Regions from separate parts of the Aneurinibacillus sp. XH2 genome, predicted to be linked through region 1. Evidence: a T-box and tRNA genes for the amino acid it is inferred to sense, from the RefSeq annotation. Region 1 holds a T-box; the other holds one or more tRNA genes.

Evidence for each region. A T-box is a leader RNA that pairs with one kind of tRNA and senses whether it is charged. The one in region 1 lies ahead of tyrS (tyrosine--tRNA ligase), so its partner is inferred to be a tRNA-Tyr.
Region 2: it has a tRNA-Tyr gene. The T-box ahead of tyrS (tyrosine--tRNA ligase) is inferred to sense a tRNA for this amino acid. The anticodon was not compared.

What each region holds. Positions count from the first base shown of each region.
Region 1 is NZ_CP014140.1:2,786,315-2,792,512, reverse strand. Features, by position in the region: gene ACH33_RS13795 (transglycosylase domain-containing protein) at 1-1,484, opposite strand, end outside; T-box leader at 1,603-1,836, shown strand; gene tyrS (tyrosine--tRNA ligase) at 1,890-3,149, shown strand; gene rpsD (30S ribosomal protein S4) at 3,198-3,794, opposite strand; gene ACH33_RS19445 (hypothetical protein) at 4,034-4,201, opposite strand; gene trpB (tryptophan synthase subunit beta) at 4,371-5,567, shown strand; gene ACH33_RS13770 (histidine phosphatase family protein) at 5,786-6,198, shown strand, end outside.
Region 2 is NZ_CP014140.1:3,457,942-3,464,139, forward strand. Features, by position in the region: rRNA gene ACH33_RS17175 (16S ribosomal RNA) at 1-378, opposite strand, end outside; tRNA gene ACH33_RS17180 (tRNA-Ile) at 640-713, opposite strand; tRNA gene ACH33_RS19560 (tRNA-Glu) at 726-786, opposite strand; tRNA gene ACH33_RS17185 (tRNA-Pro) at 829-905, opposite strand; tRNA gene ACH33_RS17190 (tRNA-Arg) at 913-989, opposite strand; tRNA gene ACH33_RS17195 (tRNA-Leu) at 1,014-1,102, opposite strand; tRNA gene ACH33_RS17200 (tRNA-Gly) at 1,136-1,211, opposite strand; tRNA gene ACH33_RS17205 (tRNA-Lys) at 1,219-1,294, opposite strand; tRNA gene ACH33_RS17210 (tRNA-Gln) at 1,362-1,436, opposite strand; tRNA gene ACH33_RS17215 (tRNA-Tyr) at 1,444-1,528, opposite strand; tRNA gene ACH33_RS17220 (tRNA-Phe) at 1,584-1,659, opposite strand; tRNA gene ACH33_RS17225 (tRNA-Asp) at 1,688-1,764, opposite strand; tRNA gene ACH33_RS17230 (tRNA-Thr) at 1,775-1,850, opposite strand; tRNA gene ACH33_RS17235 (tRNA-Val) at 1,886-1,961, opposite strand; tRNA gene ACH33_RS17240 (tRNA-Glu) at 1,965-2,041, opposite strand; tRNA gene ACH33_RS17245 (tRNA-Asn) at 2,046-2,121, opposite strand; gene ACH33_RS17250 (ribonuclease H-like YkuK family protein) at 2,272-2,835, opposite strand; gene ACH33_RS20420 (hypothetical protein) at 2,929-3,054, opposite strand; gene ACH33_RS17255 (enoyl-CoA hydratase/isomerase family protein) at 3,166-3,957, opposite strand; gene ACH33_RS17260 (alanine/glycine:cation symporter family protein) at 4,138-5,505, shown strand; gene ACH33_RS17265 (beta-class carbonic anhydrase) at 5,708-6,198, opposite strand, start outside.

The DNA of each region.
Region 1 (6,198 bases):
TTTTTAACCCCGGTTTCGAAATACACTTTAACGGCCGGTACGTTACGTGAAAATTTCAGAGCATGGCGTATGGTCATCGGCCCTTTAAAGTTATTGGAGTCATTTTTCGGGGTATATCCACCAGGGAACACAGTCTCCTCATCGACAACGATTGAATCAGGTGAAATAATGCCTTCCTCAATAGCAGGGGCATACACGCCGACAGGTTTGATTGCCGAACCCGGCTGACGGGGCACGGTTGCATGGTTTGTTTTCTCAATTTCGAAGTCACGTCCTTCGATCATGCCGAGAATAGCCCCTGTTTTATTATGGATTAGGATAGCTCCTACCTGTTCCGGCATTCGCTTGCCACCGATTGGTGGACGTTCCGGGCCAAAGTTATCAGAATCAGTGGCGATTTCCTGCATTTTTTCATAAATGCGTTTATCAATGGTGGTATAAATGTGGTAGCCACCCTGACGAACCGCCATTCGTTTTTCTTCCAGAAGTTTTTCATACGGTTGATTTTTTAGTTCCGGCTTTTTCTCAAAATCTTGTTGTAACAGGATTTCCGCTGCGCGTTTTTCGATTTCCATCATAAGGAATGGATATTTCTCAAACGCTTTAGGTGTTGGTTTAGCCAAGTGCGCTTCAATATCATAAGCCAATGCTTCATCGTATTGCTGTTTCGTGATCTTGCCGTTTTCCAGCATGCGGTTCAGCACGATTTTTTGGCGCTCTTTTCCCAGTTGAAGACCCCTCTTTTTAAATGGAATATAAGAAGAAGGTGCCTGCAACATTCCAGCCAGATAAGCCGATTGGGCGATATTCAAATCTTTGGCATTCACGCCAAAAATCCCTTTAGCTGCCGCTTGAACGCCATATACATTCGAACCATTGGCGTTTTTTCCGAAGTACATTTTATTAATGTACGCGTCGAGAATTTGTTCCTTACTGAACATGCGCTCTATTCGCAATGCAAGGAAGATTTCTTTAAATTTTCGCTCCATTGTTTGTTCGGGCGAAAGGATCGTTTGTTTTACAAGTTGCTGGGTTAGGGTGCTTCCTCCTGTCTGCACCGATGCTCCGGTAATCTGCTGGATTCCGGCCCGGGCGATGGCGGAAGGAACGATCCCGTTGTGCTCAAAGAAATATTTGTCTTCCGTTGAGATGATAGCATCAATTAAATGAGGTGAGACCTCTTTATGCGATACAAGCCGACGGTCTTCTGCTGTGATCAATTGGCCGATCATTGTTTTGTCTTTGAAATATGCGAATCCGGTTAAGTTATTGGTAGAGATTTTTTGGTAAATTTCATTATAACTGCGAACCGGGTCGTCTTTGACAAGCGAAGCGACATAACCAGCGGCGGTACCGCATGCGAAAAGCACGCCCATAAAGAATAGAATGGCAGAAACTTGAAAAATAATGAGAAGAGTATGCCAAATGCTTTTTTTGCGCCTTGGCCTATCCGGCGTACTTGCGGAACCGTTTTGTTTTTCCATACAATTCCCCCTTACCTGTAACAGAGACATTATATCATAAAGACGATTCCTGAGGTTAAATGTTGCATTCTCTTATTACTTTTAGTTATTATGGTAATAACAAAGGCATAATATCATTTTATTCACGATGAAGGCGTATCAGTAGTGGCTTTGGAACCGGAAGCAGCAGAGAGTCGGTGGAAGGTGAGAACCGGCCCGGCCAGGCAGCGAAATACAGCGTTGGAGTGAATTCCGCTCCGTATAGATGTGTGGGCGGACGGTATATTCGTTTGGAATAGGCCGTTATCCGTATGAGTGAAGGGCTTTTTTGCCCTTAAGTAAGGGTGGTACCGCGAGCAAACTCGTCCCTTTTTGGGACGAGTTTTTTATTTTGTTTTAAGAAATTAGGAATTGGAGGAAGCAGACATGATTGAAGAAAGCATTGCTTTGACCGAAGAGCAGGCGCGTGAAGTAGAGCGTCAGATGAGCATTATCCGCCGTGGTGTGGCAGAAATTATACTGGAAGAAGAAATGAGAAAAAAGGTGGAGCGTTCTGTCGTAACTGGAAAGCCGCTAAAAATAAAGCTTGGGCTAGATCCATCCGCACCGGATATTCATATTGGCCATACTGTGGTGCTTCACAAGTTGCGTCAATTCCAGGAGTTAGGACATAGAGTGCAATTGGTTATTGGCGATTTCACAGGACGAATCGGTGACCCGACCGGGAAATCCGAGGCGAGAAAGCAACTTACAGAAGAGGAAGTCAAAAAGAATGCAGCGACATATGTAGAACAGTTTGCGAAAATCCTCGATACAGGCAAGATTGAGGTCAATTATAATAGCAAGTGGCTAGCGCCTATGAATTTTGCAGATGTAGTAAACTTAGCTGCGAAAATAACAGTAGCTCGAATGCTTGAACGGGATGATTTTGAAAAACGTTATTCAAATAATCAACCGATTAGCGTCCATGAGTTTTTCTATCCGTTGATGCAAGGATATGATTCGGTAGTATTGGAAAGCGATGTGGAACTGGGAGGGACGGATCAGAAGTTTAACTTGTTGATGGGCCGTCAGTTGCAGAAGGAATTCGGACAGGAACAGCAATGCGCGCTGATGATGCCGATCATCGAAGGATTGGATGGCGTACAGAAGATGAGCAAAAGCTTGGGCAACTATATCGGTATTAGCGAGCCACCGAAAGAAATTTACGGCAAAGCCATGTCAATTCCAGACGAACTGATGGTAAAATATTACGAACTAGCGACCGATATTTCTATGGAAGAATTGGAGAGGCTCAAGAGAGGGTTAGCTGACGGTTCCGTGCATCCGCGCGACGCTAAAATGCGCCTTGCGTATACGTTTGTAAGAATGTATTGGGGTGAAGAAGCGGCAAAACAAGCGGAAGAACATTTCAAAACCGTGTTCCAGCAGCGCGCGCTACCTGCGGATATTCCGGAAAAAGAAGTAGCCGTAAGCGAATTGGAAGACGGCAAGATGTGGGTTATCAAGCTTTTGTCTGTGCTGGAACTCGTGCCGTCAAATGGCGAAGCGCGCCGCATGGTGCAACAAGGTGCCGTAAAAATCAACGAAGAAAAAGTGACTTCCGTGGATGAGCATATCGCCGTGGAAGACGGTATGATCGTTCAGGTCGGGAAACGCAAATTCGTGAAAGTAGTGATTAAATAATAATAAAACTCCCGTCGGAGACGACGGGAGTTTTGCTTGAATTTAAGATTAACGAGAGTAGAACTCGACGATCAACTTTTCGTTGATTTCAGCCGGCAGTTCTTCACGGTCTGGCAGGCGAGTGTACGTACCTTCCATTTTTGTTTCATCATAGCTCAGATAGTTTGGCAGGTATGCACGAGCTTCCAGCGATTCTTTTACTATGCTTAAGTTGCGGCTCTTTTCGCGCAGGCCAATTACATCGCCAGGTTTCACACGGTAAGAAGGAATGTTTACTTTCTTGCCGTTTACTGTAATGTGGCCGTGAGTTGTCAACTGACGTGCAGCCGGACGAGTTGGTGCGAAACCAAGACGATATACCAAGTTGTCGAGACGAGACTCAAGCAGCTTCATGAAGTTTTCACCGACAACCCCAGGCATTTTTGTTGCTTCGTTAAATGTTTTGCGGAATTGCTTTTCCATCAAGCCGTACATATGACGAAGCTTTTGCTTTTCAGTAAGCTGAATCGCGTATTCGCTCATTTTACGACGGGAATGTCCATGTTGTCCCGGTGGAAAATTACGTTTGATGTCTTTGCCAGTTCCGTCTAGGGAAATGCCCAGACGACGAGCCAATTTGTGGCGTGGTCCAGTATAACGTGCCATAAAATTCCGTTCTCCTTTACATTTAGATTTAATAGGTGTTTACTTCCGCCTGGCTAGTTCCTAACTTTACTGCATGCTCTTCGGACGGTAGCGTTTCCGCCGCATGCTCCATTAAGGGATAAAACAGCCGCTGCCCTTAAGGGAGGAAGCTAATGAATTGACCAGACGTTTTTACCTAAAATCATTGCTACCCTAGGATGAAGCACATAAATAATATTATATTCCCTTATAATAGAAAGTCAATATTTTTCCCGGTTGACAATAATAATTCCGGTCGCAACGAACAGCAGAGTCAAAAATACTACGAAATGAAGCGTTTCATTGAGGAAAATGGCAGAAAACGATGCGCCGAACATCGCTGTAAAAGTGATGTCTATCCGGTTTGCAACAAATTTCTCCGTATTCAATCGTATGTAATCTTTTTTACTAAGAAAAAATAGATTGAGAAAATACAGAAAAATTATGTAAATCACAAAGAAAAAGATGAAAAGGGAACATAAATATAGTACAATATCAACCAAGATAAGTTTGCTGTAGAAAGTAATAGAAGAGAATCGTTGAGAGGAGTTAGAAAAGATGAGTAAAGTGGAAACAAAAAAGGGATACTTCGGGGAGTTTGGGGGGAGCTTTGTACCAGAGCCGTTGCAGGCTGCGCTCGATCATTTGGAGCAGGAGTTTGAACGGTATAAGGATGAGCCTGACTTTAATGCAGAACTGGAACATTATTTGAAGGAATATGTTGGGCGCCCGAACCCGCTTTATTATGCGCAGCGCTTAACTGAGAAGCTTGGAGGCGCGAAAATTTATTTAAAACGTGAAGACTTAAACCATACGGGAGCGCATAAAATCAATAATGTGATGGGCCAAGTTCTGCTTGCCAAGCGCATGGGCGCAAAGCGTGTGATCGCGGAAACAGGGGCAGGTCAGCATGGAGTGGCGACAGCGACTGCATGCGCGATGTTTGGAATGGAATGCGTCATTTATATGGGGGAAGAAGATACTCGCCGTCAGGCATTGAACGTATTTCGTATGGAACTTTTGGGGGCGAAAGTAGTAGCGGTAAAAGACGGCGCCCGCACGCTGAAGGAAGCGGTAGACGCTGCGCTCAAGGACTATGCGGAGAATTACGAAAGTACGTTTTATTTGCTCGGGTCGGCTGTCGGACCGCACCCATACCCCACTATTGTACGCCATTTCCAATCCGTTATTGGCAGAGAAGCACGTGCGCAACATCTTGAAAAAGAAGGAAAGCTGCCGGACTATATTATCGCGTGTGTGGGTGGCGGAAGCAACGCCATTGGTTTGTTCGCTCCGTTCTTTGATGACAAAGAAGTACGCATTGTCGGCGTTGAACCAGGCGGAAAAGGGCTTGCACCGGGGCAGCATGCCGCGCCGCTTGTAGCTGGGGAGCCAGGGATCATTCACGGTTTCAAGTGTTACATGATAAAAGATGAAAATGGTGAGCCTGCCGCTACACATTCGATTGCTGCTGGTCTCGACTATCCAGGCGTCGGACCTGAACATAGCTATTATAAAGCGATTGGTCGTGCGAAGTATGTAACGATCGACGATGCTGAGGCGCTTGAGGCGTTTCACGCTTTGTCGCGAACAGAAGGCATTATTCCCGCGATTGAAAGTTCTCACGCGGTGGCATATGCAATGAAACTTGCCCCAACATTATCGCCGAACCAAACGATTATCGTTAACCTTTCCGGCCGTGGAGACAAGGATGTGCAACAAGTTTTCAACATGATGCATAATAAAGGACAATAATGATGAAAAGAGGCCCGAACCCCCGGGCCTTCTTTCATTATATAATAGATCAAAAGGTTCAAAAGTTTTGAAGCGGTGAGCCGCTTAAACTTTCTTGGTATTTTACGTAAAACATATGCTATCATCTGGAAATGTATAGAAATAATGAGTGAAACCTTATTTGATATTTCGTATAATTATTATATGATAAGTAATATTAAGAAGGGACTGAATTTTCTATTACCACTGTAAAGCACATTTATCTTGTTCGTCACGGGGAAACCGAATGGAATGCCAAACGTTTAATTCAGGGACATAGCGATATTCCACTGAACAGGCGAGGCAAAGAGCAGGTGCGACGATTAGCGGCGCGCTTAAAACAATCGCCTATTTCCCAGATTTGCTCCAGCGACTTGCAGCGGGCTTATGATACGGCGCAGGCGGTGGCCGATATGCTTGGTTTATTTGTTTGCCGCCATGTGGAACTTCGCGAGCGGAATTACGGGGACTGGGAAGGAAAAGATTACCGCATGATCCAATCGCAGTTTCCCGACTTTAACCCGTGGATGGATACAGAAAGCAAGTATAATGTTGAGACGTTTTCCGCGATGCAGCAGCGGGGAATGTGTTGTTTGCAGGAAATTTTGCGGGA
Region 2 (6,198 bases), 670 kb from region 1:
TTGCGGAAGATTCCCTACTGCTGCCTCCCGTAGGAGTCTGGGCCGTGTCTCAGTCCCAGTGTGGCCGTTCACCCTCTCAGGTCGGCTACGCATCGTCGCCTTGGTAGGCCGTTACCCCACCAACTAGCTAATGCGCCGCAGGCCCATCTGTACGCGGCTCAAAAGCCTTTCCATGCCGAACCATGCGGTTCGGCATCCTATCCGGTATTAGCTCCGGTTTCCCGGAGTTATCCCGGTCGTACAGGCAGGTTGCCTACGTGTTACTCACCCGTCCGCCGCTAACCTCAGGAATGCAAGCACTCCATCGGTTCGCTCGACTTGCATGTATTAGGCACGCCGCCAGCGTTCGTCCTGAGCCAGGATCAAACTCTCCAAAAAAGATGAAGATTGATACGCAAGCTCGTAAGCTAGCTCATAAAGTAAAGAATGTTTTTCGGGCCCCATAAAAGTGCCTGAAATCAACTTTGAAGCTGACCTTCACTTTCATGGGATATTTACCTCGCACACAAACGAGTGTCACTGTTCAGTTTTCAAGGGACTTCTTTTATTTCGCCTCTTTTTAGCGGCGACTTTTTCATTCTATTATATCTAAAAATAAATTGCAAGCACTTTTTTTAAAAAGTTTTTTGTAATATCTAATGGGCCTAGGCTGACTTGAACAGCCGACCTCACGCTTATCAGGCGTGCGCTCTAACCAACTGAGCTATAGGCCCAAAATCTATGTATGGAGGATAGGAATCGAACTCACGTATTCAGCTTGAAAGGCTGATGTTCTACTATTGAACAATACTTACAAAAAACAATTCAATCGCTTTTCATAGAAAAACGTGGTCGGGAAGACAGGATTTGAACCTGCGACCCCCTGGTCCCAAACCAGGTGCTCTACCAAGCTGAGCCACTTCCCGAAATAAATGGCGTGCCCGGAGAGACTCGAACTCCCAACCTTCTGATTCGTAGTCAGACACTCTATCCGGTTGAGCTACGGGCACGAAATACCTTTGCACTTATATCAATGGTGCCGAGGACCGGAATCGAACCGGTACGGTAGTCGCCTACCGCAGGATTTTAAGTCCTGTGCGTCTGCCAGTTCCGCCACCCCGGCATAAAAAAAGAGCCTTTGCTCTTATATTATAGATGGAGCGGACAACGAGACTCGAACTCGCGACCCCAACCTTGGCAAGGTTGTGCTCTACCAACTGAGCTATGTCCGCATGAAAATGGTGAGCCATACTGGACTCGAACCAGTGACACCCTGATTAAAAGTCAGGTGCTCTACCAACTGAGCTAATGGCTCCAACAAACAACAAAGATGACCTGATATCGCAAACGCCACAGAATTTCGCGGTTATTTACGATAAAAATGGCTGGGGTACCTGGATTCGAACCAGGGAATGACGGAGTCAAAGTCCGTTGCCTTACCGCTTGGCGATACCCCAACTTCAATGGTGGAGGGGGACGGATTCGAACCGCCGAACCCAGAGGGAGCGGATTTACAGTCCGCCGCGTTTAGCCACTTCGCTACCCCTCCATATTCCCCATCTGATTATAATTAATAGCTTGTCCAACTATCTATGGTCAAAAAATGGTGGCTCGGGACGGAATCGAACCGCCGACACGAGGATTTTCAGTCCTCTGCTCTACCAACTGAGCTACCGAGCCAAATTACCATATATTAAAAAAAATAAAATGGCGGAGCCGACGGGACTCGAACCCGCGACCTCCGGAGTGACAGTCCGGCGTGAACTCCAACTTCACCACGGCTCCGCATCAAAAATGGTGCCGGCGAAAGGAATCGAACCCTCAACCCCCTGATTACAAGTCAGGTGCTCTGCCAGTTGAGCTACACCGGCATATTATTTGCTTTCTTTTTCAAGGAATGGATAGATGGTGGAGGGTGACGGGATCGAACCGCCGACCCTCTGCTTGTAAGGCAGATGCTCTCCCAGCTGAGCTAACCCTCCAGATGGTGACCCGTAGGGGATTCGAACCCCTGAATGCCAGCGTGAAAGGCTGGTGAGTTAAGCCACTTCTCCAACGGGCCACAATGGCTCCGCAGGCCGGACTCGAACCAGCGACCGATCGGTTAACAGCCGATTGCTCTACCGACTGAGCTACTGCGGAATGAATAACAAATTATGAAACAATCCAACTGCTCCTTCATCCTTAAGAAGTATTAGCAGTGACGTTTTTTAATATATCATGTACAAACCAAGATAGCAAGTACTTTTTTAAAACGAATGAGCAATTTATAAATAAAAATTTGCAGATAAATTAAGTAACGCTCAATTTTACTACTGAACTACGTTTGGTGTACCGGTTCGCATAGCAGGAAGCTACGTAAGAATCGGGTTTAATTTTTGCTTCAATTCCCATGGCCTGAATCCTTCCCACCATCTCTTTAATTAATTCTTTTGTCGATCCCTGTTTTCCTATATCTAAGTGAATCGACATGGTAAAATCCGCACCTTTTTCCACATATGGCAATAATACGTCCGAAATCTTGGCAATCATCTCCGGCGTTATATAATAAGCAATCTCTTGACTCAGCGAAGTCTCCAGTGATATTTTCTCCCGTAGGCTCTCAATACGCCTTGGTACGATACAGTCGCGCAGACAGCCCCAAGCTCCTTTTCCAATGCGGTGAATTAACACAGCGGACGTAAATTTTGTATATGTCTGATACGCGTGCGAGTCTGTACCGATAGCCATGGAATACCGTGCCAGCGGATCATATGCAATAAAATGCAGGATACGCTCAAAAACTTCGTCAAAACTAAAAAATCTTTCACTCATGTTATAAAACACACCTTGCTTATAAGCCCGTTTCGTTTCCATTGTATCCCTCCTATCTTCCGTTCCTTACATTTATTGTTGCTTTATTTCAAGAAAATAAAAAGACCATCTCACATGTATGAGATAGTCCTGTTATTACCTTATCGTCGCTTCAGCGTTTTTATACGTGTTTTTCACGGAAAGGAACGCGGTAAACATACGGCGGATACAGCACGGCATAAAGATGACCATTTCCTTACATTTCATATCTTCACCGAGCATGCCGCCATCCCCTTTCCTTTGTTTTTTAATTATATTTATTGTACCACTAATACGAAACAATTCCAGTGGAAAAAGTTATAAAATTTCGTAAATTTTATGCGAATTTTTTGTTTAACCTCTAAAACGTGGTTCCCGCTTTTCCACAAAGGCTGCTACACCTTCAGGAAAGTCGATCGGGTCAATGTACTGTGGATATCCGCGGTGTCCAAATGCTACTTCCGTGAACGGCACACAACGTGCTACCGCTTCTTTTGCTGCTTGAAGCGAATTCATAGAAGCACGAGCGATTTTCTGTGCTAATTCCAATACAAAGCTTTCTGCGTTCTCCTCCTCAACAAGATAATTTAACAAGCCAAGTCTGTACGCCTCCTCACCTGTAAATGAACGCCCTGTAAAAATCAAATCCTTCGTCCGGCTCGGCCCGATTAAATTAACTAGACGCTGGGAGAAACGCTGGCTAATCGTAATTCCCAATTTTCCAATTGGTATCCCCAACAACGCATTAGGCGTTCCCACACGTAAATCGCAGGAAAGCGCCAGCTCCAGACCTGCTCCCATCGCCGGGCCATTGATAAATGCAATTGTCGGAATACGTAAATACTCGAACGAAGAAATGGCATCTTCCATTAAAACAAATGCTTCATTCGCTTCCTCAATCGTCATTTTATGAAACGCTTTAATGTCGGAACCAACTGTAAACTGCGGTCCTTCCCCCCGCAAAATTGCCGTTTTGATTTTTTTGTTTTTTTCTATTTTCTTCCCAATATCTGCGAGCACCTTCCACATCTCGGGTGTCATAGCGTTCTTGGATTGCGGCCGTTTAATGGTTACGATCGCTAATCCTGCCGTCTCCTGCCAAACAATTTTTGCTCCATCTTCAAAGCGACTAATTTCTAACTTCAAATGATCACCTCATTATTTGCTTGTATTCAGCTGTGAATAACTTTTAAACAAGACACTTCCTTAAATATCTAAATTCATTATAATTCTTATTTATTCAAACTGTAAGACTAGACAAATGAATTGTCTATATGTAATTTATAAATAATGAAAATTTTTAGAAAAAATTGTAGGGAGGTTGCTATGGAAGTCTTCGAAAAGTTTCTATCGGAAGTAAGTACTATCGTATGGGGCCCGCCCTTGCTCATTCTGCTTGTAGGAACAGGAATTTATCTAACGTTCCGCCTATCATTCTTGCAATTTACCGAACTTCCTCACGCTTTAAAGCTCGCTTTCTCCAAAAATCAAGATCAAAAATCGGAGGGCGATATTTCTCATTTTCAGTCTCTAATGACCGCTTTATCGGCGACGATTGGTACGGGTAATATCGCCGGGGTCGCAACTGCTGTCGTAGCCGGGGGGCCGGGCGCCGTATTCTGGATGTGGATTACGGCCATTTTCGGCATGGCTACCAAGTATTCAGAAGCTATTCTTGCCGTTAAATACCGTATCAACGGCAAAAACGGCGAAATGTCTGGCGGTCCAATGTACTACATTGAACGTGGATTAGGCTGGAAATGGCTTGCTGTCTGCTTCGCGCTGCTTGGTTCGTTCGCCGCGTTCGGTATCGGAAGCTCCGTGCAATCCAACTCAGTTGCCGAATCCGTAAAAGCCAGCTTTGGCATCAGTCCTTGGATTACAGGTCCCGTCCTCACCGTTCTTACTGCGCTCGTCATTCTTGGCGGAATTAAAAGTATCGGACGTGCAGCAAGTATTATCGTCCCTTTTATGGCAATTGTCTATGTTCTTGGTGGACTTATTGTTATTCTTACTAACGTTGATAAATTACCAGGTGCAATTGGACTTATTTTTACCGATGCATTTACCGGCCAAGCCATGGCAGGAGGCGCTATCGGCACCGTCATTCGTTACGGTGTAGCGCGCGGCGTATTTTCCAACGAAGCAGGTATGGGCTCCGCACCAATCGCGGCAGCAGCGGCCAAAACTGACCATCCAGGGCGTCAGGCACTTGTCTCAATGACCGGAACGTTTCTTGACACCATTGTTGTATGTTCGATCACTGGTATTGCTCTGGTTATGAGCGGCCTGTATACAAATAAAGGTTTGGAAGGCGCCGCCTTAACCACGGAAGCATTCAATCAAATGCTGCCGGGGCCGGGCGGATGGATCGTTACTATCGGTCTGATCTTCTTTGCCTACTCTACTATTCTTGGATGGTCGTATTACGGAGAAAAATGTTTTGGGTATCTTTTCGGCACGAAAGCGATTTTCGGCTACCGGCTTATATATACGTTTACCGTTTTCCTTGGAGCGGTGGCCAAGCTTGGACTCGTATGGTCCATCGCCGATATTTTAAACGGTCTCATGGCTTTGCCAAACTTAATCGGCCTGCTCGCCCTGTCGGGTGTGGTTGTGGCTGAATCCCGACACTACAGTAAATACGTAAAACACACATCTCCTGATTCCATACCGAAACAAGCAGACGCTTAACCAGATGAAAAGAGAGGCTGTTAGGCCTCTCTTTTCATCCTGTTTCACACCGATTGTTCCTCGAGTTCAGCAATCATTTCCTTATTTAGAATTTACCTACCCACGTTCTTATCCCAAAATCCACACTAGCCTTACACAGTATCTCAAGTACCCATAGCATGGAACGGAACATTACAAAAAAGGCGCCTGTCAACTTCTGCCCTTATCCCTTCACTACAAGATCCAGCTTCCCGGTTTCCGGATGGATAACCAGGCCATGTACCGCACTATGTGGTGGAAATAGCGGATGTTTCTTAATATTATACACCGTCTGCTTAACACTCTCTGCTACACTATTAAAACCGGTCAGCCACTTATCCAATTCGATACCAGCATGCTGGAGCGTTTCTATTCTGTCCTCCGAGATACCGCTTTGCTTCATTTTTTCAAGCACAGAGCCGGGCTTCAAACTTGTCATTCCGCAATCATGATGACCAACGACAAACACTTCTTTCGCCTGCAGTTCATATACCGCTACCAAAATGCTTCTCATAATACTTCCAAAAGGATGCGTTACCATTGCACCTGCATTTTTAATAATCTTCGCATCACCATTTCGCAAGTTCATAGCGCGCGGCAAAAGCTCGATAAGTCGTGTATCCATACATGTCAAAATAACAATGCCTTTATCGGGATATTTTGTCGTTCGGAATT